Regions from separate parts of the Paenibacillus apii genome, predicted to be linked through region 3. Evidence: riboswitches for the same ligand, from Rfam matches in the RefSeq annotation. Region 3 holds a riboswitch; each other region holds the start of a gene.

The links. Region 3 has a riboswitch for cyclic di-AMP ahead of G5B47_RS00625 (APC family permease). Riboswitches for the same ligand answer to the same signal wherever they lie in the genome.
Region 1: it holds a riboswitch for cyclic di-AMP, as region 3 does, so the genes downstream of both, G5B47_RS24035 (3D domain-containing protein) here and G5B47_RS00625 (APC family permease) in region 3, are expected to answer to the same signal.
Region 2: it holds a riboswitch for cyclic di-AMP, as region 3 does, so the genes downstream of both, G5B47_RS17375 (KamA family radical SAM protein) here and G5B47_RS00625 (APC family permease) in region 3, are expected to answer to the same signal.
Region 4: it holds a riboswitch for cyclic di-AMP, as region 3 does, so the genes downstream of both, G5B47_RS24565 (C40 family peptidase) here and G5B47_RS00625 (APC family permease) in region 3, are expected to answer to the same signal.

What each region holds. Positions count from the first base shown of each region.
Region 1 is NZ_JAAKGU010000017.1:11,344-17,016, reverse strand. Features, by position in the region: gene yabG (sporulation peptidase YabG) at 1-537, opposite strand, end outside; gene rsmA (16S rRNA (adenine(1518)-N(6)/adenine(1519)-N(6))-dimethyltransferase RsmA) at 631-1,515, opposite strand; gene rnmV (ribonuclease M5) at 1,515-2,063, opposite strand; gene G5B47_RS24035 (3D domain-containing protein) at 2,223-3,380, opposite strand; cyclic di-AMP (ydaO/yuaA leader) riboswitch at 3,660-3,893, opposite strand; gene G5B47_RS24030 (TatD family hydrolase) at 4,091-4,861, opposite strand; gene G5B47_RS24025 (HD domain-containing protein) at 4,889-5,673, opposite strand, start outside.
Region 2 is NZ_JAAKGU010000008.1:165,703-171,375, reverse strand. Features, by position in the region: gene G5B47_RS17380 (SHOCT domain-containing protein) at 1-199, shown strand, start outside; partial or broken gene G5B47_RS26205 (IS3 family transposase) at 363-483, opposite strand; gene G5B47_RS17375 (KamA family radical SAM protein) at 700-1,815, opposite strand; cyclic di-AMP (ydaO/yuaA leader) riboswitch at 1,942-2,083, opposite strand; gene G5B47_RS25380 (mannitol dehydrogenase family protein) at 2,164-2,760, shown strand; ZMP/ZTP riboswitch at 2,845-2,924, shown strand; gene G5B47_RS17365 (phosphoribosylaminoimidazolecarboxamide formyltransferase) at 2,984-4,147, shown strand; gene G5B47_RS17360 (MerR family transcriptional regulator) at 4,110-4,568, opposite strand; gene G5B47_RS17355 (aldehyde dehydrogenase family protein) at 4,783-5,673, shown strand, end outside.
Region 3 is NZ_JAAKGU010000001.1:116,499-122,171, reverse strand. Features, by position in the region: gene G5B47_RS00635 (DsbA family protein) at 216-968, shown strand; gene G5B47_RS00630 (disulfide oxidoreductase) at 965-1,432, shown strand; cyclic di-AMP (ydaO/yuaA leader) riboswitch at 1,614-1,769, shown strand; gene G5B47_RS00625 (APC family permease) at 1,894-3,711, shown strand; gene G5B47_RS00620 (ABC transporter ATP-binding protein) at 3,882-4,679, shown strand; gene murB (UDP-N-acetylmuramate dehydrogenase) at 4,805-5,673, shown strand, end outside.
Region 4 is NZ_JAAKGU010000019.1:14,245-19,917, forward strand. Features, by position in the region: gene motA (flagellar motor stator protein MotA) at 1-337, opposite strand, end outside; gene G5B47_RS24545 (hypothetical protein) at 537-830, shown strand; gene G5B47_RS24550 (4a-hydroxytetrahydrobiopterin dehydratase) at 1,047-1,334, shown strand; gene G5B47_RS24555 (c-type cytochrome) at 1,427-1,783, opposite strand; gene G5B47_RS24560 (GNAT family N-acetyltransferase) at 1,887-2,387, opposite strand; gene G5B47_RS24565 (C40 family peptidase) at 2,649-3,140, opposite strand; cyclic di-AMP (ydaO/yuaA leader) riboswitch at 3,146-3,289, opposite strand; gene G5B47_RS24570 (C40 family peptidase) at 3,631-4,098, opposite strand; cyclic di-AMP (ydaO/yuaA leader) riboswitch at 4,119-4,260, opposite strand; gene G5B47_RS24575 (hypothetical protein) at 4,480-5,310, opposite strand; gene G5B47_RS24580 (M1 family metallopeptidase) at 5,322-5,673, opposite strand, start outside.

The sequences.
Region 1 (5,673 bases), on a different contig from region 3:
GCTGTTTAAACTGTGCAGATCATAGGTTTGCAGCGACTTCAGCACACCGTCATGACCTGTGACCACTACGATGTTGGGACGGACCCTGGGCAGCAGGCGGTACAGAACCGACGCCATCTCAGCTTCGCGAACATGATATCCCTCGGCCGGAATTCGCAGCTGCTCATACAGGCTGAGGCTCTTATTCAAATAACCCGGATCACCGTCAAGATGCAGCACCTTGCCGGGAAGCTCAAAGTAAGAGACTTCCTTCGGCGTCTGCTCAAACAATCCCATCCCATGGCCGACGCCGAACCGGCTGGGCTCCTGCCGGTCCTTTCTCAGCTCCGTCAGCGACTCGGCGGCTTTGATCCGCGCTCGTTCCCCCCGCTCCGTCTTGGCCGTGGCCGGCACCTGAACCAGATCGTTTAGCGGAGAATCCGCCAGCAGCCGAAATTCGGTACCTTTGATGATGGCCTGATTTCGCGTCATATACTCTACTCGAAAAGTCACATCACCGCCATAAGATCTTCGAACGACCAAATCCCCTACATTCACCAGAACATCACCTCTACCCCATCGTATGGGCAAAGATAACGGATGGTTCATCATTTGGCCGCATTACTTAATAGGAAATTCAATCAGGAGGCTCTACACGCGGCCTGCATCAAACAGGACATCGCTAAGGCGCGCATACTCCGCAAGGCTCAGTGTCTCACCGCGGCGCGAAGGTTCAATTCCCGCCTCGGCCAGCAACGCTTCCAGCGCCTCTCTCCCCTCACCCGGAAAGAAGCGGGCTTTCAAATTGTTGGATATGGTTTTGCGCCGCTGCGTAAAGGAGGCTCGAACGACATCAAAAAAGTGCTTCTCGTCCTTGACCTCCACAGGCGGACGCTCCCTGATCTTCAGCCGGATCACCGCCGACTCCACATTCGGCTGGGGAATAAACACCGTGTGCGGCACCGTGCAGATCAGCTCCGGCTCGCTGTAATACTGCACGGCAATGCTCAGGCTGCCATATTCCTTGCCTCCCGGCATAGCTGCCATCCGCTCGGCGACCTCTTTTTGAATCATCACGACAATGTTCGAGAGCGGCAGCCTCTCCTCCAGCAGCTTCATCAGAATCGGGGTCGTCACATAGTAAGGCAGATTGGCGACCACACTGACCTTGCTGACTTCCGCGAAATCTTCTCTGAACAATTCGTGCAGATCGACTTTAAGCACATCGGCATGCCGTATATTGACATGGGGATACGGGGACAGCACATCCTGCAGAATCGGGATCAGACGCTGGTCGATCTCTACAGCCGTTACGGCGCCCGCCGACATCGCCAGACGCTCGGTCAACGCGCCGATGCCGGGGCCGATCTCAAGAGCGCCCGTACCTTCATTCAGGTCCGCCGCCTCTACAATTTTATTTAAAATATTCTGGTCGATGAGAAAATTCTGGCCGAGACTCTTCTTGAACGAAAATCCATGGGCCGCGATAATCTCCTTCGTCCTTTTTGGGGATGAAATTTCTTCCCTGCCGCTCATTAGAATTGACCTCCCTGCTCGATTTGCCTCACCGCAGCTCCGAACTCTTCGGGCGTAATGCCGAACATCGCCAGCCGCTTGTACAATTGCTTGCCGTTGCAGTAACCGATGCCCAGCGCATTCCCAAGCGCCATTCTCCGCTGCGCGGCATGGGGATGCACAATCATCCCGGCAGCCAGAAGATCATCCATTCCAATCAGCACCGGTGCCCCCTCAAAGGACGAATGCACATGCTTAAGCGCATGGCGGATCGCCTCCGGCGATGCGTTCTCGACGCCGATATCGCCTTTTAGAGTGGCCTCCTCCTCCGGAATAAAAGCATGCTTGCAGCCCGGCACTTTCGACGAGACAATCTTGCGTATCCGTTCCCCCGCATGATCCGGATCGGTCAAAATAATAACGCCCCGGCGCTCGGCCGCCAGAGCGATCTTGGCGATGACCCGACGGTCCACCGCCGAACCGCCGGTCTCGATCGTGTCGGCATCGACCGCCCTTTTGACGGCGGCGGTATCGCTTTTGCCCTCGACGACAATCAATTCTTTAATCATGATTTATCTTTTCCTCCCGAAGCGGCCTTATCCCGGCCTGCTGCACCAAAACATAAAAGCAAAAAAGAAGAGGATTCGCTCCTCTTCTTTCCGGCTTAGAATTATATAAGTGACGAGCTTACATCACTATAGCGTATTGCCGCCATTTTTGCAAAATGATTAATCCAGCTCCGGTCTAACCGGACCGATTACGTAAACGGCACGCGATTTGCGGCCGAAACTGCGGGCATGGCTCAGTGAATCATAGTAAACGTCGATCTTATGTCCTTTGATGGCGCCGCCGGTATCCTCAGCGCGGCGGAATCCAAGTCCCTCGATGTACACCCACCAGCCGATCGGAATCACACTAGGATCCACAGCTATGGTCCGTCCTTCCGTTACGCGTGTTCCGGAAGCAGTACGCGTGCCGATTCCCGGTTCCTCCGAAGAATATGCCGTCATCGAAACGTTCTTGATCAGTCTTTTGTACTCGAACTGCACGCCGGCTTTGCTGGCAACATTGCTGCTTCTGACATTGGTCTTATTGGAAATGGTGCTGCTAACGGAAGATACTTTCGCTACTTCGGCTTTGGGCAAGGCTTTCGTACCTACGGCGATTACTTTATCCTTGGTCACCGTCTGCACTTCTTTGCCGACCATGCGCATCGAGACAAGCTTGCCGTCCTGATATGTCTTCTCAATATGCTGGATGATGGCGCCAGGCTTGCCGGCCTGTGCTACTCGTACGGTCCCTACGGTCAGGGAGGGGTCCGCCGTCTTGATAACCCGGAAAGGCAAGCTCTGGGTCCGCTTCACAACCTGCTTGTTGATGCGGATGATCTTGACTTCCGTTTTGGCGGAGATTGCGGTGTCTAGCGAAGGAAAAACCTTGTCGTGAGCATTCAGCGTAATGCCCAGACTATTCATGGCCTGACCGATCGTATCCTCGGTCGTGTACAGCGTTTTGGTCTGTCCATTTTCAGTCAGAGTGAGCTCCTGCGCCCGGTCAATTACAATCCGGTCACCGTCTTTGATCTCGTCGTCAAGACCCGCAGATAGTTTGTCATACGGTTTCAACGAGATGGATTCTTGGGCCAGAGCTGCGCCAAGAAGCGCTTCGCGCGTATCCAGCGTGCGAGTCTGCCCGTCTATCTCTAAAACAATTTGTTTGCTGCTTTGAGAGTGTACGTAGAGAAAAATAAGCAGCGCGATAGCTACCCCGATTACGCCTGCAAGTGCCCAGGTGCGCAAATTAACCTGTTCAAGACGTAGCCGTAATGCATAAGACCTGCTGGATGATTGCGAATCATGGGATACTTCGGGTTGGAATACGCCCATCATCTACATCCTCCTTACATAGTCCGCCCGAACCGTAAAGCGTACTGCAGGTTCAAGGCAAAACTACAAGAGATTGTCACAGGACACGATACTAATCGCGGCTTCTCGCATCCTGCTCATAAATCGCCTGCCCGGCATGGCATTCTCAGCCTGTTATATAACAGTTCACAGGCCGACCGCGTTTAAGTCAAACAAAAAGAAGCCTAGGTAAAGAGTCTGAATCAGAGGACTCTTTCGTGGCTCCTTGGAATGTCCGAATAAACGGCCAAAGCACGAGGTTTCCTCTCTTACTTGCGCTTACGGGGTTAGCTGTCGGGTTCGGACGAAAGAGAGACGCCCTATCTCGGGTCAACCGCTCATGGCGATTGCCTTCAAATTCACCCCAAAGACCACGTGAAGAAATCAAATACAGCCTGCAACGCCAACCTGTTGTAGTTATGTAAGGCTATCGGCATACGGCAAAGCGATATTGGTTCCCCCGTTCTCCATACGGAGACTCAGCGAGACGATTTATGATCAGCGGCTGTCACAGTAACAACAGCTCACTTCACTGACAAGATGATATCCTGTTTCGATGCATGTTGTAAAGCACAGTTCAACCAGATAAGCGCAAAAAAAAGGTTAAATTATTGTAATAAACATCCGTTTTTATGTTAAAAAACTTTAATCCTTCGTTCATCCTCACTTTTTTAACCGTTTTTCTCCCGTTTTCACAATATACCAAATAATTCCAGTGAGTTTTTATACGTAATTTTAGCTATTTCTTCCACTTTAATTCCTTTTATTTCCGCTGCAGCTTCTGCCACCAACCTGACATGAGCACTCTCATTTCGCTTGCCCCGGTAGGGGTGCGGAGTCAGATATGGGGAGTCTGTTTCAATCAGCAGACGGTCCAGCGGAACCTGTGCCAACACCTCTTTCGGCACCCGCGCGTTCTTGAACGTGATCGGCCCTCCGAAGGAAAGATAAAAGCCCATATCCAGGCACATTTTGGCCGTCTCCCAGCTGCCCGAGAAGGAATGCATGATCCCCCCGATTTCCGAAGCCTTCTCTTCGCGGAGAATGCGGACCACATCTTCATGGGCATCCCGGTTATGAATAATAATTGGCATCTTCAGCTCCCGAGCCAGCCCGATCTGCCGACGGAACACGGTATGCTGAACGTCTTTGGGCGAAGTATCCCAGTAGTAATCGAGCCCAATTTCTCCGATAGCCACAACTTTGTCATGGCTGCAGAGCGAGGCGATCCAATCGAGGTCCCCGTCCTTCATATCAATCGCGTCCTGCGGGTGCCAGCCCACCGCCGCGTAGATAAATTCATACGATTCGGCCAGCTTCATCGTGGATGGAATCGTTTCCCGGTTGAAGCCGACATTGACCATTTTGCTTACTCCCGCTTCTACCGCCCGCGCAATCGTTTCCTCGCGGTCCCCGTCGAATTGCGGAGCATCCAGATGGGTGTGAGTGTCGAAAAGCTGCATGTCCACTTCCCCTTTCCTTGCTGTTTTTTAGCGAATTTCAAACAATTCTTTAATGGAGTCAGGCAGCATTGGAAGCGCTCTTTCCAGCTTGTCCTGCGGATAGTATAAATGATAGCGCCCCCGGTGAATTCCGCTGATGGAACGCACGATATCCGACACCTCGGAGATTTCGCGAAGCCGTTCCTGACGATCCAGCAGAAGAATCTGCTTGCCGTGAAAGCCCTCTCCCGGACGGAACACATCATAGGGTAAATCTGTCGGAAAATCAATTTCCAGGTCGTATTCGGGGTGCAGTCCGGCTGCGGCGAAGCTGCGGCGAATTTCGTCAATCGTTTCCATATCAAGGCTTTCCATCTCTACATATTTATACAGTTTACGATGAATAAAGCGGCTGCACAAGTCGCTCAGCAGTTCGTCGGATTCGGAGGTCCACTGCATAAAAGTCGCCTGCACAAGCGCTTCATCCAGCTGCAAATACTGCTGCACATTGATTCCGCCACGAAACAAATCAGTCAGCGGCTCAATCATAAAACGGAAGGAATAGCCTTTCTGAAACAGCTGCTTGGCCCGGCGGAACACCTGCCGCAAAATAATTTCTGAGCTCCGCGTAACCGGGTGAAAATAAACCTGCCAATACATCTGGTAACGGGACATCAGATAGTCCTCAATGGCGTGCATCCCCGATTCCTTCACAACTACCCGCCCATGATAAGGACGGAGAACCCGCAAAATACGATCGATATCGATCGTGCCGTAGTTAACCCCGGTGTAATAAGCGTCGCGAAGCAGATAATCCATCCGGTCGGCATCAA
Region 2 (5,673 bases), on a different contig from region 3:
TGGGTTCGGAATGTTTGGATTAATCATCAATTTTCTTTTGATCTTGGGTGTAATTTATTTGGTGATAAGATGGGTAAGGGGAGAAGGAAATTCACGTTACAATAGCAACACTCCAGAAAGAATCTTGGACGAGCGATTTGCAAGAGGGGAAATCACAGAAGAAGAATATTTTCGGATGAAGAGTATTTTGCGGGATTAAAAAAAGGAATTGGACTTACGCTGAGATTTAATTAAGACCTTTCACTGAGTTCAAGGGACTGACCCCCGTTTTTGAAACAGGGATCAAATGACCTTGAAAGATTAAGCAGCCAATCGCCGGAAATCCACTGGTAACTGGTATTCATTGTACAGGTTAACCCTTAGAGATAGAACGCTTTAGACTTTAGCGTGGAATGAAAAGACTCTATGGGGGTATTATCAACGGCGTTCCCTTCTGGAGATGCTAATGGTAATGCCCTTCTCCTTTACAGCCGCCGAACATTCCTTTTGTTTCTGCTCTGGATTTATTTCCTCGCCATTTTCAAAAGTCCATATTCACGATGTTTTCTCATTTAAAATCTCACACAATCACGATCAGTAATTACTAAAAAGGTTGTAGTCCTTTAGTAACTTCATCATTCTTCCGCTTGCTGATTTAACTTTTTTTAAACCAAAACCCTGAACCATTTGTTTAATAAACCGGTATTACAACTAAAAAAATTAGTGAAAAATCATTTCATTGGATTTCAATATCTCTTTACTTCCTGGAAGGTCATCGAACCATTCGGCTTCTTTCGGACAATCGAGGATCATAAACTTCCCGTACTCATTAAATTTGGATTGGTGATATTTAAGATAAGCTTTCCCATCCTGTATTGCCAGTATTTCAATCTTTCCGGAGGAGTGGCTCATGGAAAGCCGAACTCTTTTTCCAAGTCCGGAAGTCCGTGCTTTAGCCTGTTCAACAATGTTGTAAACTTGCTCAAGAGAGAGGGTGAAGTCCCGGTTTCCGGCAACCGGCCGGTTCACAAAGAAATAATAGGGGGTCACACCAGCCCAGGAAAGGCGGTCGAGAAGTTCGCCCAGAACTGCTGGATCGTCGTTGATACCCTTCAGTATCGGGGTTTGATTGACGACGATGGCGCCGGCATCATGAAGAGCTTTAAAGCCTTTTTTAGCTTCGGGAGTAATCTCATGGGGGTGATTAATATGAGCCATGATATAAATGCGTTTGTCTTCTGTGGAATAGCGGCGAATCAGATCCAGCAGTTCCCCATCACCGTAAATACGCATGGGATTGAAAGCGGGCATTTTGGAGCCCAGGCGTATAATTTTGACATGCTCGATGCTTCTAAGACGTTCGATGATGCATGCCAGTCTTGAGGTAGAGAGGATAAGACTGTCCCCGCCTGTCAGCAGGACGTTATTAATTTCTGGATGACCAGAGATGTAATCAAAAGCTGCGGACAGGTTGACCACAGCCTCGTTGACGTCATTTCGGAAGAGACGCTTCCGGAAGCAATAGCGGCAGTAAGCTCCGCATACTTCCGAGACGAGTAGAAGAGCGGTTGTCGTGTATTTGTGCTGACACCCCGGCGCCACATAATTGGCCTCTTCGTCTGAGGAATCCCAACGCCCGTACTCATGCAGCTCGCCTTTACTCGGAATGACGAGTTTCCGAAGAGGGTCATTAGGATCCTCCCAGTCGATCAGGGAGAGGTAGTAGTCATTCACCCGAAAGGCGAACGTGTCAGCAATTTGCCGAAGTTCTTCTTTTTCGACATCGGATAACATATCAACTTTGTTCAGATCCATTATGTACTTCACCTTTTTCACCTCAAACACTCCTTCGATTCAGGGATTTGCTTGAGGGGGAGCCATTGCGGCACAATCCTTCCATAGTCAGACAAGAGGATGAAAAAAGAGACCCTTGGTAAGGGTCTCTAATTATTCAAGCAGAAAATTAGACCCATCCACTGCTGACGAGGTTAGCTGACGGACTCGGGTAAGATGGTACCCTACATTCCCAAAGGGAATGATTCGCCCCAAAAGACTGGTTCCCCCGCTTTTCAACACATGGTTGAAAACTAAGCGTGGGTAAAGTATAACCCTGGCCCCTCGAAAAAGTCAAAACTTTCCTTGGTAACAGTCTTAATCTCCTCGATTTCAATCCGGGATAGCTTTATGGTGGATAACGTATCGGCGATTCATTTGGATCATACCGGGGAAGTGGCGGAGGCGGTTGCCGGTGCGGAGATTGTCACAACTGCTGTAGGTCTTTCGGCACTTAAAGATATCGCGGGACCCATTGCCCAGGGGATTGAACTTCGGCTGCAAAAAGAAGGAGGCCAGGGGAAGCCTCTGCATGCCATTGCCTGTAAGAATGGAAAAGGAAACGGCCAGCATCTAAAGAATTCGGTGTACCGCCATCTGACTCCGTCTTTTCAAGAACTTGCCGATCGGCGGATCGCATTTCCCAATGTGATGATGGATCGTATTGTCCCTGTCAAAAAAAACAAAGACCCGTTGGAAGTCCTCGTCGAACCCTATAAGACCATGATTCGCTTAAAGAAGTATACGCAGGCCAATCCACTAATCGATTTAGAATATAAAGATAGTGTTTCTGAGCAACCAGGGGAAAGGGGGAATAGACCAAGGATGCCAAAAGCGGCAGGTACCGAGCCGAAGCCTGAGCTGGTTGATTTATTGATTCGAATGGAACAGTATATTGAGCATCAGAATCAGCACTGGTTGAGAAACGAATTTGAGAAGTTTAAGTGACCAAGAGTTTGAAAAGCGCCACATCGAGAAATGGCAAACCGAGCTTGCTTTTTTAGGAATATCTGGATATAGTTAAAGTGAAATTTTGGTGTGTGCAACTGGCGTAAACGTGGTGAACCACGAGGAAGCACACAGAATAACAGCCGTTCGCCTGGGCAAAGTATTTGGACTTAAGTTCAAATACTTTTTTATTTTGCGAAAATCTGAAAGGGGATTAATTTAGATGGAGATTGCTCTACGGTATGGCATGAACCCGCATCAAAATAAGGCGAAAATATACTCTAAAGGAACATTGCCCATAAAGATATTAAATGGTGATGCAAGTTACATAAACATTTTAGATGCATTAAATGCTTTTCAGCTTGTTCGGGAACTTAGGCGATGTATCGGTCAACCGTCAGCAGCCTCGTTTAAGCATGTAAGTCCGGCTGGTGCAGCTGTTTATTCCCCGTTAAGTGAGTCACTTGTCAAATCTTATTTCGTAGAAGGTCTGGAACTGTCTCCTTTGGCTACTGCGTATGCAAGAGCCAGAGGGGCGGACCGAATGTCTTCGTTTGGTGACTGTGCAGCTTTTAGCGATCGGGTCGATGTGACCGTAGCGAATTTACTCAAAAAAGAGGTCTCCGATATCATTGTTGCGCCAGGATACGATGAGGATGCATTGACACTTCTCAAAAAGAAAAAGAACGGAAAATATCTCATCATAGAGATCAATTCGGACTACATACCTGATCTGATCGAAACAAGATCTGTGTTCGGTATCACGATGGAGCAAGAACGAAATGATATAGAGATTTCAGAGGAACTCTTTAAGAACATTGTAACAACACAACAAATAATTCCCGATAACGCCAAGAGAGATCTTCTCGTTGCTCTGATTACCCTCAAATATACTCAGTCCAACTCCGTTTGTTTTGCGTTGGATGGCCAGACAATTGGAATTGGCGCAGGGCAGCAATCACGAATTCATTGTACACGACTTGCAGCGGGAAAAGCGGACAATTGGTGGCTAAGGCTGCATCCGATTGTACACCAAATGGATTTCTGTGCTGGAATCTCCCGTACGGAGGTAAATAATGCGATTGACGGCTGGATTAATGAGGACTTTACACCTGCCGAAGAAAAACAGTGGACACAATATTTTAACGCGGTACCTGATCGGCTTACGAAAACTGAGAAGCAAAATTGGCTAAGAGGCTTAAAAGAAGTTTCCTATGTTTCCGACGCTTTTCTGCCTTTCCGTGATAATATTGATCGAGCTGCTCAAAGTGGAGTCAGGTACCTGGTTCAAACCGGAAATTCACTGCGTGATGATCAGGTCATAGAGGCAGCAAACGAATACGGAATGGTCATGGCCTATTCGGGTATCCGATTGTTTCATCATTAAATTTAAATACTTCAGTATCAAGTTTGTTCTGTGCTTCATTTAAATCTTTTTCATAGTTAGCTTTTTTGTGCTCAATAAGAGCCAGTTGTGCCTCAATCTCGTGTTTTTTGGCTAAAAGTATTTCTTCTTGATTTAAGACGATGGAGTACTTCTCTCTCAGTTCCATTTTATCTTCCCTTGAGAGGCCGAGATAATGGTGAATCATGTCAATTCCCATTCCTGTGCTTCTCATACATTGAATCATTCTCAATCTCATAATTTGATCATCAGAGAACAGGCGGATATTATTCTTATCTCGCGCTATATTTTGCAGCAAACCGATATCTTCATAATAGCGGATTGTTGGTTTGGGCAGGTTAGTTATTTTTGATACTTCCTTAATTGCGTATTTTGGTTCGGTTCCATAAATAAATTCTTCCATAGTTCTCTCCTATATCACTTTGTTCAAGTTACTTGAATGTACAAAAATTACGATAACACATGAATGGAAGAAGAACAAGTCATGGTTATTAGAGTTAAATAGATGATAGTTTCCACAAAAATTATTTTTAATAATATTTGACTTCAAGTTACTTGAACTTAGTATAGTGAATCACGAAGCAAGTAATCATGAATATCGCATAGGAGGTAAATGGATGAACAGGAATGCAGTAATGAAACTTATTGACAAGGTATATATCAATGGAGAATTTGTAAAACCCGACGGAACGGAGCGAATGGATATTATCAATCCGTCAACAGAAGAATTAATTGGGCAGGTGCTGTTGGGAAATGAAACAGATGCCAGAAAGGCGATCGCAGCCGCGAAAGAAGCATTTAAAACTTTCTCACGAACATCAATTAAAGAACGGGGGCTAATGCTACAACGGATACACGACGCAATTCTGTCAAGGGCTGCTGATTTAAACCAGGCGTGCATGGAGGAATATGGTGCTACAGCTAAGGCAGCAGAATTTAGAACTCAGATTTCGGCTGATAGCTTCCTTTTAGCAAAAGAAGCAATGGAGGCTTTTGAATTTACCAGACATATTGGGAAAGCAAAGGTTGTTTTTGAACCGTTGGGCGTCGCTGCTGCGATTACGCCTTGGAATGCGAACAATTCCCAGATTGCTATAAAAGTGGCTACAGCTATATCAGCAGGCTGCACGATCGTTGTAAAGGCTAGTGAATTTTCCTCCATTCAGACTCAAATATTGGCTGAGTGCTTCCATGACGCCGGATTGCCTGCCGGTGTAGTTAATATTGTGTATGGATTGGGAACTTCAGTTGGCGCTGAATTATCCCGTAATCCGGATATTGCAATGATTTCTTTTACAGGCTCTGCGAATACTGCAAAGGCTATACAGCATAGTGCTATTGATACAATGAAAAGAGTCGTTCTGGAATTGGGGGGCAAATCAGCAAATATCATTCTGGATGATGCAGACTTTACAAAAGCGATCCCTCGTGCCGTTACGAGTGCTTTTGGAAATCACGGGCAGATGTGCATTGCCGGCAGCAGATTATTGGTACCAGAGCATCGACTT
Region 3 (5,673 bases):
ATTCGCTCAAGAATGGAAAGTCAGCACTAATAGTTGTCCCAGGGCGCCCCTAAAGCAAGCAGCTTTAGAGGCGTTCTTTTTTTGCAAGTGGAATGAAAGCGTTTAAGAGGGAAGGCGCCCCGTTTGCCAAAGCCGGTTCAATGATTATATAATTTTTCTGCTAATAACCATTATTCCCTTACTCCGGTCCGGCAGGACAGAAAGGAACTTTAATCTTGAGCAAATCGAAACAAAGCACCCGGGCCTCCTCGGCCTCGATTCAGGAAAGACGCAAGGCCCAGCTGCAAAGGCAAAAGAAAAAGACGTTCATCCTATTAACGGTTGGGATACTGCTCGTAGTGGTTCTTTTTGCCGCGATGTTTGTACTGGCTTCGAAAAATACGGGCAGCCCCGGGAGTCCATCGAGTCCGGTATCCTTTCCGTACGATAAGCTCCCAAGGCTTGGGGCGGCGGATGCGCCAGTCAAACTGGTGGAATTTGGAGATTTTAAATGTCCGGCCTGCGCCCGGTTCTCCGGTGAAGTCAAGCCGCAGCTTGTAGAGGATTACATCGACAAAGGCGAAGCCGCCCTATATTTTGTCAATATGTCCTTCATCGGGCCCGATTCCGAGACCGCTTCATTGGCGGCGCTGTCGGTATACCATCAGAACAGCGAAGAGTTCTGGAAATATTACGATGCCCTGTACGCCAATCAGGGGGACGAGAATACCGAGTGGGCGACGGAGGAGTTCCTGGTGGAGCTTGCGCAAAAAGAAAAGATTGACATCGATTACAATCTGCTGCGCAAGGATATTGAGGAGCGGACCTATGCCAATGAGCTGGCAAGCGATAACGCGATTGCGGAGAGCAGCCATGTTACAAGCACACCCTCGCTGTTTATTAATGGTATAAAGACCAGTGAGCCTTTCAATCTTGAAGCGATCGTCAAAGAGATTGAGACGGCGTCCAAGGCGGTTGAGACAGAATGAAAGCATTCTCCGGCTTCTTGAGTCGGCATGGTCTCTACCTAGCTTGGTTTGTATCCCTGGTTGCCACAGCCGGCAGCCTCTATTTAAGCGAGGTGTTGAAATATGAGCCATGCAAGCTCTGCTGGTTCCAGCGGATTTTCATGTACCCTCAGGTGCTTCTTCTCGGCATAGCGACTTACCGGAATGATAAGAAGATTATTTCTTATATCCTTCCGCTGTGTACCATTGGTGGCAGCATATCGCTGTATCATTACGCGGAACAGAAAATTCCGGCGCTAGGCAAAGTTCTTCCTTGTACAGTCGGTGTTCCATGTACGAAAGATTACCTGAATTTTTTCGGATTTGTGACAATTCCGCTGCTTGCGCTGACGGCTTTTATTCTTATAGTCCTGCTGCTGTGGAACGTCAGAGAGCGTGAGGAGGAAGCGGAAACGGAAGAGGTGGAGGACGGAACCCATGCATAGCGCGCAATTTTTTTCTTTAATGGACATAAAAACCCGTGCTGCAGGGATAATACAAGATAATGAGCGACATGAATATCTCCTGAAGGAAATTTGCGTGAATTGGTCCGTTTTTCATTTCTTTTTCATCATTTTCACTGTTTACGGCTATAGGATTATAGACTAATATTAGACCTTGTGAGAAGTTGAATATGCGCTGAATTTTCCAGATGGAAAAACGGGGGAACCAACTTGACCGCCTATGCGGCCAACGGGGTGAATCGGTACCGAACCTTCGGTCCGTAGGGCTTCCACAGCCCGAATCCGCCAGCTAACCTCGTAAGCAACAGTGGGATAATGATCATGCATAAGCATGCGGTCATTTCCGTATGCTTATTTTTGTGCCCTTATTTATGAAAATCCACCACTGAAAACGGCGCGCGGTACTACCGTTTCAACTCACAAAAGAGAGGACCTGTATCCAAATGGTAAGCAGAGTAAAACGACTATTGATCGGTCGTCCCAGAAAATCAACCGAACTCGACCAGGAAAAGTTAACCAAAGTGAAGGCACTAGCCGTTCTGTCGTCGGACGCTCTTTCGTCGGTCGCCTACGGAACGGAACAGATTTTGATTGTGCTGATAGCAGCCGGTTTTACAGCTATCTGGTATTCATTGCCGATTGCACTTGCGGTATTGGGACTACTGGCAATTCTGATTTTATCCTACCGGCAGACGATTTTCTCTTATCCCCAAGGCGGGGGAGCCTACATCGTAGCCAAGGATAATCTCGGCGTTTCCACGGGACTGCTTGCAGGCGGTTCCCTGCTTGTGGATTACATCCTGACGGTTGCTGTTAGCGCCTCGGCTGGTACGGATGCGATCACTTCGGCATTTCCGAATTTGCACGACCATACGGTGGCCATCGCTGTCACGGTAATCATTATTTTAACCATTATTAATCTTCGCGGCGTAACCGAGTCGGCATCTTTCATTGCCATACCGGTATATCTGTTCGTCTTGTCCATCGTAGTTCTGATCGTCTCCGGGCTGATCAAATATGCCTATAGCGGCGGCCATGCTGCGGTGCCCGAAATCGGCACTGCGGTATCCAATGTCAGCCTGTTCCTGCTACTGAAGGCATTCAGCTCCGGCTGTTCGGCCCTGACCGGTGTTGAAGCGGTGTCCAACGCCATTCCGAACTTTAAGGCGCCCGCGGAAAAAAATGCCGCCAAAACCCTCGCCATGATGGGGGGGATCCTTGGATTCATGTTCACCGGCATTACGCTGCTGGCTTACTGGTATGGCATTACTCCGAACATCAAGGAAACGGTGGTTTCGCAAATTGCCGAATCGACCTTCGGACGGGGCGTCCTGTATTATTTCATTCAAGCGATCACTGCGGTGATCCTGTTCCTGGCGGCCAACACGGCCTACTCGGCCTTCCCGCTGCTGTCGTTCATGCTGGCCAAAGACAAATACCTGCCGCATGCCTTTATGGTTCGCGGCGACCGCCTTGGTTTCTCTAACGGCATTATTTTCCTCGGGGTGGCTTCCGCGCTTCTCGTGGCCGCGTTCCATGGTGAAACCGATAATCTGATCCCGCTGTATGCCGTCGGTGTATTTATTCCGTTCACGTTGTCCCAGCTTGGGATGATGATCCGCTGGAAGAAGCTGAAGCCGGCGGGCTGGAAGGCGAAATTTGCCGTCAATACGGTCGGCATGCTGACCACCTTGACCATTACGCTGATTTTTGTGATCACCAAATTCTCGAACGTATGGGTGGCCTTCATCTTCTTGCCAATCGTTATGTTGATTTTCTTCCGTATTCATCGTCACTATCAGAACACCGCAGACGAGCTCCGGATTCAGTTGGATAAGGATAAGCCGTGTATTAAAGGCAGCACGATTGTAATTCCGGTATCGGCCGTAACGCGTGCGGTGCTGAATTCGATCAGCTATGCCAAATCCCTGACCGACAATGTGGTGGCTGTCTATGTTGGCTTCGACGAAGAAGAAATCCGCAAGATGGAGGCAAAGTGGGAGGAATGGGATCCCGGCGTTCGGCTGATCGTGCTTCGTTCCCGGTACCGCAGCGTCATGCGTCCGCTGGTTAAATTTATTGATACGGTGGAATGGAAGAATGCCGCGACCGATCATATTACGATTCTGATTCCGCAGTTTATTACGAAGCACTGGTGGCAGGCGATACTGCATAACCAGACGAGCGTATTTATCCGGACCTATCTCATGAACCACAAGGATATTGTCGTTGCAACGGTTCCTTACCACTTGAATAAATAACCGGGCGATCTGCCCGCTAGCGGAAAGCTGCTGCCGGAGAATGTCTCTGGCGACAGCTTTTTTTTTGTATGTAATAAGTACAAGCAGTGCGCTGCCATTACTATGCTTGACACGCATAATGATAATCATTATCATTTGAGTTGACAAGATTAAGGGGTGAATGGTTAACGATGGAACGTTTGCATGCGAATCAATTAAATATCGGCTACGCGGAATCGATAATTGTCAAGGATCTCAATCTGTCGGTGCCGACCGGGAAAATTACGGCTCTGGTAGGAGCCAACGGTTCGGGAAAATCGACGATCCTGAAGACGATGGCCCGGCTGATGAAGCCGACAAGCGGCACTGTGCTGCTGGACGGTAAGTCAATTCATACCCAATCGACGAAGGAAGTTGCCCGGCAGCTCGCGATTTTGCCGCAAAATCCGACCGCTCCAGACGGCTTGACCGTTTCCGAGCTGGTGAGCTACGGACGTTATCCGCATCAGAAGGGCTTCGGCTCACTTAACGCGGAAGACCGGAGAATCATTTCCTCAGCCCTTGAAGTTACCGGGATGGACGCTTTCAGTGACCGGCCGATTGAGCGTCTGTCCGGCGGACAGCGGCAGCGCGCGTGGATTGCCATGGCGTTGGCCCAGCAGACGGATATTTTATTTCTGGACGAACCGACAACCTTTCTGGATATGGCGCATCAACTTGAGGTGCTTCAGCTTCTACAGGTGCTGAATGAGCGGGAGGGCCGGACAATTATCATGGTCGTACATGATTTGAACCACGCTTCCCGTTTTGGGCATCATATGGTGGCGATCAAATCGGGCACGGTAATCAGCGAAGGCGCTCCGGCGGACGTGATGACTCCGGATGTCCTGCGCGAAGTGTTTGGGATCGAGGCGGACATTGTCGAAGATCCGCGATCGGGATTGCCGCTCTGTCTTCCTTACAGTCTGGCAGACCAAAAAGTTGTTTAATGGAACGCACTTCTTTTGCCGAAACTTATACCCGGATAACTGGCTCCTGTCATTGACAAGGGAGCCTGTTCGTTGTTAAAGTGGGGATTGCCAAAGATATGTATAACAACTAAAGGAGCAAACCCATGGATATCGGCAAAATTCAAGAGGATCTCAAGCGGCTGGTTCCATCCGGAACGATCAAGAGCCATGAGTCGCTCAAAGATCATGTCTTCACCAAAATAGGCGGCCGGGCGGACATACTGGCTGCACCTTCAACGTATGAGGAAATTCAAGCGATCGTTACATATGCTGCCGAGAACGGTATAACGCTTACCATATTAGGGAACGGTTCAAATGTCATCATCCGGGACGGAGGCATTCGCGGCATCGTTCTGCAGACACCCGGATTAAGCGGCATCCACTCTGAAGGCAATTTAGTCATCGCCCAATGCGGCGCCCAAATTATTGATACTTCCCGTTTCGCGCTAGAACGGAAATTGACGGGTCTTGAATTTGCCTGCGGGATTCCCGGCACAGTCGGCGGCGCGCTGTACATGAATGCCGGAGCTTATGGCGGCGAGGTGGCCGATGTGCTGCAAAGCGCGCTTGCGATCGACAAGACCGGCGCCATGGTGAAGCTGGAGGGGGACGACCTGAAATGGGGCTACCGGAAAAGCGTCTTCTCAAGCGGCGACTATCTGATCCTGGAAGCCCGTTTTGCCCTGAAAGAGGGGAATTACGAGGAAATCAAGGCGGGGATGGATAAGCTGACCGAAATGCGGGAATCCAAGCAGCCGCTTGAATATCCCTCCTGCGGCAGTGTCTTCAAGCGGCCGCCGGGGCGGTTCGCGGGCCAGCTGATTCAAGAGAGCGGGCTTCAAGGAACAAGAATCGGCGGAGCCGAAGTGTCGAAGAAGCATGCGGGATTCATCATCAATGCGGATAACGCCACGGCCAGCGATTATATCGGTCTGATTCAGCATGTGAGGGAGACCGTGAAGGGACATTTCGG
Region 4 (5,673 bases), on a different contig from region 3:
CGCTCCGCAAGAAATCATCCTGAATCTCATCCACCTTCGATTCAAGCGCCAACAGGCCTTCGCGCCGGGTAATGGAGGCCCACTCCATGAACATGGTGATGACCTCTCCCTTATCGATCAGCTTCTTCCCGCCGATAAACAGAATTTTGAACAGCTTCGGCACATTTTTGATTTCCGACATCGGGAAGGCCATGAACAGCGATGCTGCGGTACCTACGAGAATGATGGTAAAGGCGGCGGGGTTCTTGAGGGCGATGAGCGGCGCTCCCTTAAGATACATGCCATAAACCACCGCAATTATACCGAGCACTAGGCCAATAATTGAAGAAATCTGCATTTGTACACCTCGTCCATGAGTATTAAAAGTGATCTCGCGAATGCCGCGTCTATCATCCTTGAATGGGCGGCGGGCTTACTAGCGGAGAACAACTATGTCTATTCTTATTTATCGACAGCCGGCCCTTTTTTGTGAAGGCATTTAGGCTATAATGGATGAGGAAAGGGTATTCATCTGTTTATGAAGCGGAGTGATAGCGGTGGGTGTAAAGCATGGAAGAGATTACGGAGATATTTTACGAGACCTGACCAAAGCGGTTGAGCGTATACCGGACAGTTATCTTTTTTTCGAAATGGAACCGGACGAATGGCAGGAGCTGCCCCGTGAGTCCAAGCTCGAAGTATGGGAAGCGCTGGCGGAGGATCTATTCTATGCCCTCGGAAATGAGGCGGTAATCCAGGTTGGCAGCGGCGTCGTCATATACGACAAGGATGCGCATCGCATCAATATTTTGGTCGGTGAAGAAGATTTGGAATCGGTTTCGTTGATCTAGGCAGGAAGAAGCAGCAACGCCGGATTTGCCGCATTCCTCCCTCCATGTTAAAATTGGTAGTGTCTGAGGTATATTTGCCGGGATTCAAGAATACATTAAACCGAAAATAAGCGTTTTTCCTGGCGCATCCCTTGGACGTAAGACCTGAGGGATGTTTTGTTTAACGGGAAGGCGAATGGAACCTAAACGGCTGCTTTTTTAAGGAGGAAACATAAAGTGTTATTAACTGAGGGAGAACTGCAGGAGCAGGTGGGCAGGCTGGAAGGCTGGAAGCTGGACAGCGGGGCCATCGTACGCAAATACATGTTCAACGATTTTATGAAGGGCATTGCATTCGTGGACGAGGTGGCTGCCATCTCGGAGGCGTTCGACCATCATCCGCATATCACAATCGATTATAAAACGGTCATTCTGCGGCTTACGACAAACGAGGAGGGCGGCATTACCGCGCTTGACGTGCGTGAAGCCCATGAGTTTAATGAGGCGTTCGAGAAGACCCGTTAAATAGACGACAAGAGAAGAATGTTATGAAAAATACGCCCCTGTGCCGGGAAGCATGAAGCCTTCCGCGCAGCGGCGTATTGTTGTTTCGGCGCTTATTTTTGCTCGGACAGCCACATGGCGACGTGGGCAATCTCCTCGGGGGCCAGCTTATCCTTAAAGGATGGCATTTGTCCCCGTCCTTTGGTCACGATGCTGTAAATCTGCTCGGCCGTTTTCTCGCCGCCTATCTTCTGCAGATTCGGTCCGACTCCGCCCTGAAGCTGATCGCCATGGCAGGTGATGCAGTTGGCTTTTACGGTCGCTTCGGCTTTGGCGGGATCGGCTGTAACGCTTGGCATGGCCTCATTGTTCTGCTCGGAGACCTGCTCTTTTCCGGGCAGAGTGAACATCAGGATAACCGCGAAGGCGCAGGCAGCGAAAAATAATCCGCTCATGATCCACTTTTGCATCCCCAATCGTCCTCCCCTGTGTAAGCTGCTCCTCTAATTATAACGGATGGTAAAGCGTTATCATAGGGTTTGTGTCAAAAAATTGAACGATGGGCGGCGGGGCTTAGCTTTCAAGGAAGGACTTATCATAGACCATGCAGTAAAAAGGTTTTTCACCGCTTGGCGTCCGGCGTTCGTAAGTGTCGGTGATCGTAAAGCCGCTTTTGCGGTAGGCCCGGATGGCTCTTTGATTCCAGGTCAGAACTTCAAGATCGATCTCCCGGCTGGGATAGCGCTTCAGCGCCTCCTTCACAATCGCTCCGACAAACAAATGGCCGAGGCCTTGCCCGCACAAATCGGGACGCATGCCGATGCCAAGACGCACCGTGCCTTCCATTGGAAAGAGCTGGGCGAAGCCGCAAAGTTCGTTCTCTTCGTTCAAGACCGAGACATACTGCTCCCTCCGAATCCGCGGGTCCCCGAACTCAATGCCGAGTGCCTCCATTTGATCCCAGGACAGCCAGCCGTAAATATTGTAGGGCGCCTTGTAATGCCAACCGCAGATGTCTCTGGCATGCGCAGATGTCATGGGCCCGACATGGAAGATGACGTTGGAGCTAATCATTCGTTCAGCGACCTCCTCTCCCCGGTAAGGGAAACCTATATATTAAATTATATACAAAAAAAGGCGATTTCGACGCAAAAACTTTGCAGCCCGGAAAGAGAGCATGGGAGCGCAGGTGATTTCAGGAGTTATGGCCGGGGGGAAATGGCGTGTTTGACGAATCCAGGAGGGGGTATTATACAAGTAACAACTTTAATAGTTCTTATAAAAAAACAAAAACCCTCGCCGGGGCTGAGCCAGGCAGGGGTTCTGCGGTCACTCTTACTGCACATCATCATTGTCTACGGAATCAACGGCTGCGGATTGATAGGCACTGGAGGCCATAACCCGTTTGGCGCCAACAAAACGATTGACATAATAGCTGTCGTTCAGGGAAGTAATGGTAACGCCCTTCGAAGACGAAGCATGGGCGAATTTACCGGAGCCGACGTAAATGCCGACATGGGAAACGCCTTTACCCGTGGTGTTAAAGAATACAAGATCGCCTGCTCTCAGTTCACTGCGGGATACCGCATCTCCCATTCTGAATTGGGAGCCCGACTGATGCGGCAGATCAATGCCTATCTTATTGAATACATACATGGTAAATCCGGAGCAATCGAACCCGCTTGTGCTCGTGCCGCCGGATACATACTTGGTTCCAATGGCGTCGTCAATCACTTTATCCATTTTGGAATCCGCAAAGGCGCTGCCTGCTCCGAGTGTGAGAACGATGGAAAAGCTGAGGAATGCTGCTGCCAACTTCTTCTTCAAAAAGATTGACTCCTTCCAAATGCCTGCGAGGTTAGCTTAAGGATTCGGTAGAAGGTCCCCTATGACCCCTCTATTGGACAGGAGGTCAATTCACCCAAAGATGGTTCCCCCGCTTCCCTAATGGTTAGGGAACTCGGCACATACGATATAGTGTTCGGATTATGTCCTATAAATCATGACAAATTTATCGTCAAAACGTTAATATTCATTACAAAAATGTTACTATAAACTTATAGCGCTTATTGTAACAAACCTTTTGTTGCTTGGCAATCACTTTTAACATAGCAGAATTCGATTTTATAGCGCTTACATTTCAGAATTCGCTTGAAATCCCTGGATAAAAATCGCGTTTTTATGCTAAAAAAAATTTTTCAGCGCCGATTTTTGCAAAATCTGTTTCAAGCCGCCGAATGAAGTGTAGCTAAACTATATACAGGAAAAAGGGAAGAACCCGGAACGGATGATCTGGATCATATTCCGGGCAGGATAATCAATCGTAAGCCACCGCCTGGTAGGCTTTGGTGTTCATGACACGCTTGGCGCCGACATAACGGTTGGCCCAGTAGGACTGGTTAAGCGAGCTGATGGTTACGCCGCGCGAAGAAGAGGAGTTCGCGAATTTGCCATTGCCGACATAAATGCCGACATGGGAAACGCCGCTGCCGAGCGTATTGAAGAAGACAAGATCTCCCGATCGCAGTTTGCTGCGCGATACGGAGGTTCCCACTTTGAATTGCGCTTTGGATGTACGAGGAATGTTAAGTCCTAATTTGGTGAATACATATTTGGTAAATCCGGAGCAATCGAAACCGGCTGTGCTCATTCCACCGGTTTTATATGAGGTTCCCAAAGTTTTTGCAATGACCGTGTCCATTTTCGAATCTGCGAAAGCGCTTCCTGTACCCAAGGTGAAAGCCATCACAAGGCCCAGCGCAGCGGCTGCGAGTTTTTTCTTGATATGTTGACCTTTCAAAGCTTATGTTCTCCTTCCAATGCCTGCGTGGTTAGCTTAAGGATTCGGTTTGAAGGTTCCCTATGACCTCTTTGGTTACAAGATCAATTCACCCAAAAAAATGGTTCCCCCGCTCCCCGGTGCCCGGGAATTTGGCTAGTTATGCACCAGAACAATCGACTTGATTTATCATCATACGACAAAATAACAAAATAGTTTAAAATGATTACAAACTTGTTACCTTAGCACAAGGCTCATTGTAGCAGAGGATTTGCGGTTTGGCAAATTTATTTCAGAGGACGAAATGTTGGAAAATATCAAAATAAAAAAGAGTTCGGATTCCTGTCACGGAATTTGAACTCTTTTTGCTTGCTTCGGTATATAAATTTAGGAAACCTTCGTTTTGCCGCGCCATAGATGATACTGCGCCGCCAGCCCCCACAAAGCGAATAGGGTGGAAGGGAGAGGCGCAAGCTGCCTGATGAGAAAAGCGAGCAGTCCGGGGCAGAGGATCCCCGTTACCGCGCATATAAGGAAGATCAACAGTCCCGCGAGTCTGAACAGAATCCGCAGCGCCGCGGCGGGGAGGAAGCATCGCAGGGCCGTCAGCAGGGAAGCGAATAGCCCGGCGCCAGCGGTATAACCGAACTGCATATACAGCAGAATCTGGCGAATGATAAACACGTAGAGCAGCCATCCGAGAATGAACGGCAGCAGCTTCAGGAGCAGCCCCGGCTCCCAGTAGGAGGACAGGATGAGTCTGCGCCCCTCGGGGAGAAGCCAGTATAGGGGAAGAAGGGACAAGGCCCATTCAGCGGCGCTGAAGAGCAGGACGGGCAGACCGTATTTTTTCATGCCGGGAAAAAAGAACAGCCCGCGCTCGCCCCTGCTCTCCTGATGCAGCTCATGCAGGAGTCCGGCTCGTATGAACGGCGTCGCCAGCAGGCGCACGCCCGCCAGAACAAGCAGCGTCCACAGCCAGCGCCGCACGTCGGGCTCGGAAGTCAGGCTGAATTGGGCGTCGATATAATACAGCAGCCTGCCTATCGCGCTGCCGCCGGCATTCTCGGAAGGGTACCGCAGAAGCGCGGGAACGACGGCGGACCTTACGAAGCGGTACAGAAAATACCCCCAGAGCAGCCGGTAGATAAACAGCAGAATCAGAATATACAGCTGTTCCTTGACGCTGCCCCAGCCGCGGGTTATATAAGATCTCATTTCATTTCACCTCACCAGACGAAAATGCCGAGCACAGTTTCGATTGCGTTTGTCAGGCTTAGCGTCCAGCGGGATACGGCGGCGGCGGGGAGAGCCGCTTTTCTGAAGTTGTTGATATGCTTGTTCTCCAGCAGGACTTCGTGACCCGGGTCCACCTCGGCTGAAACGAGGGGAGCCGCGGAGGAGAGCCGGAACGAGGCCTTTCCTCCCTCGCCGTCCCAGATCTTGTGCAGCGTGCTGCCGTTAGCAAAAGTGAATTTTATGCTCACGCCGGTGTACAGGCTGCCCTTATTGGCGACGGTCGTCAGCGACTCGTAGCCGCCTTTTTTGCTTTTGCCTACGGTGATGTCTTCCACGGTGAAA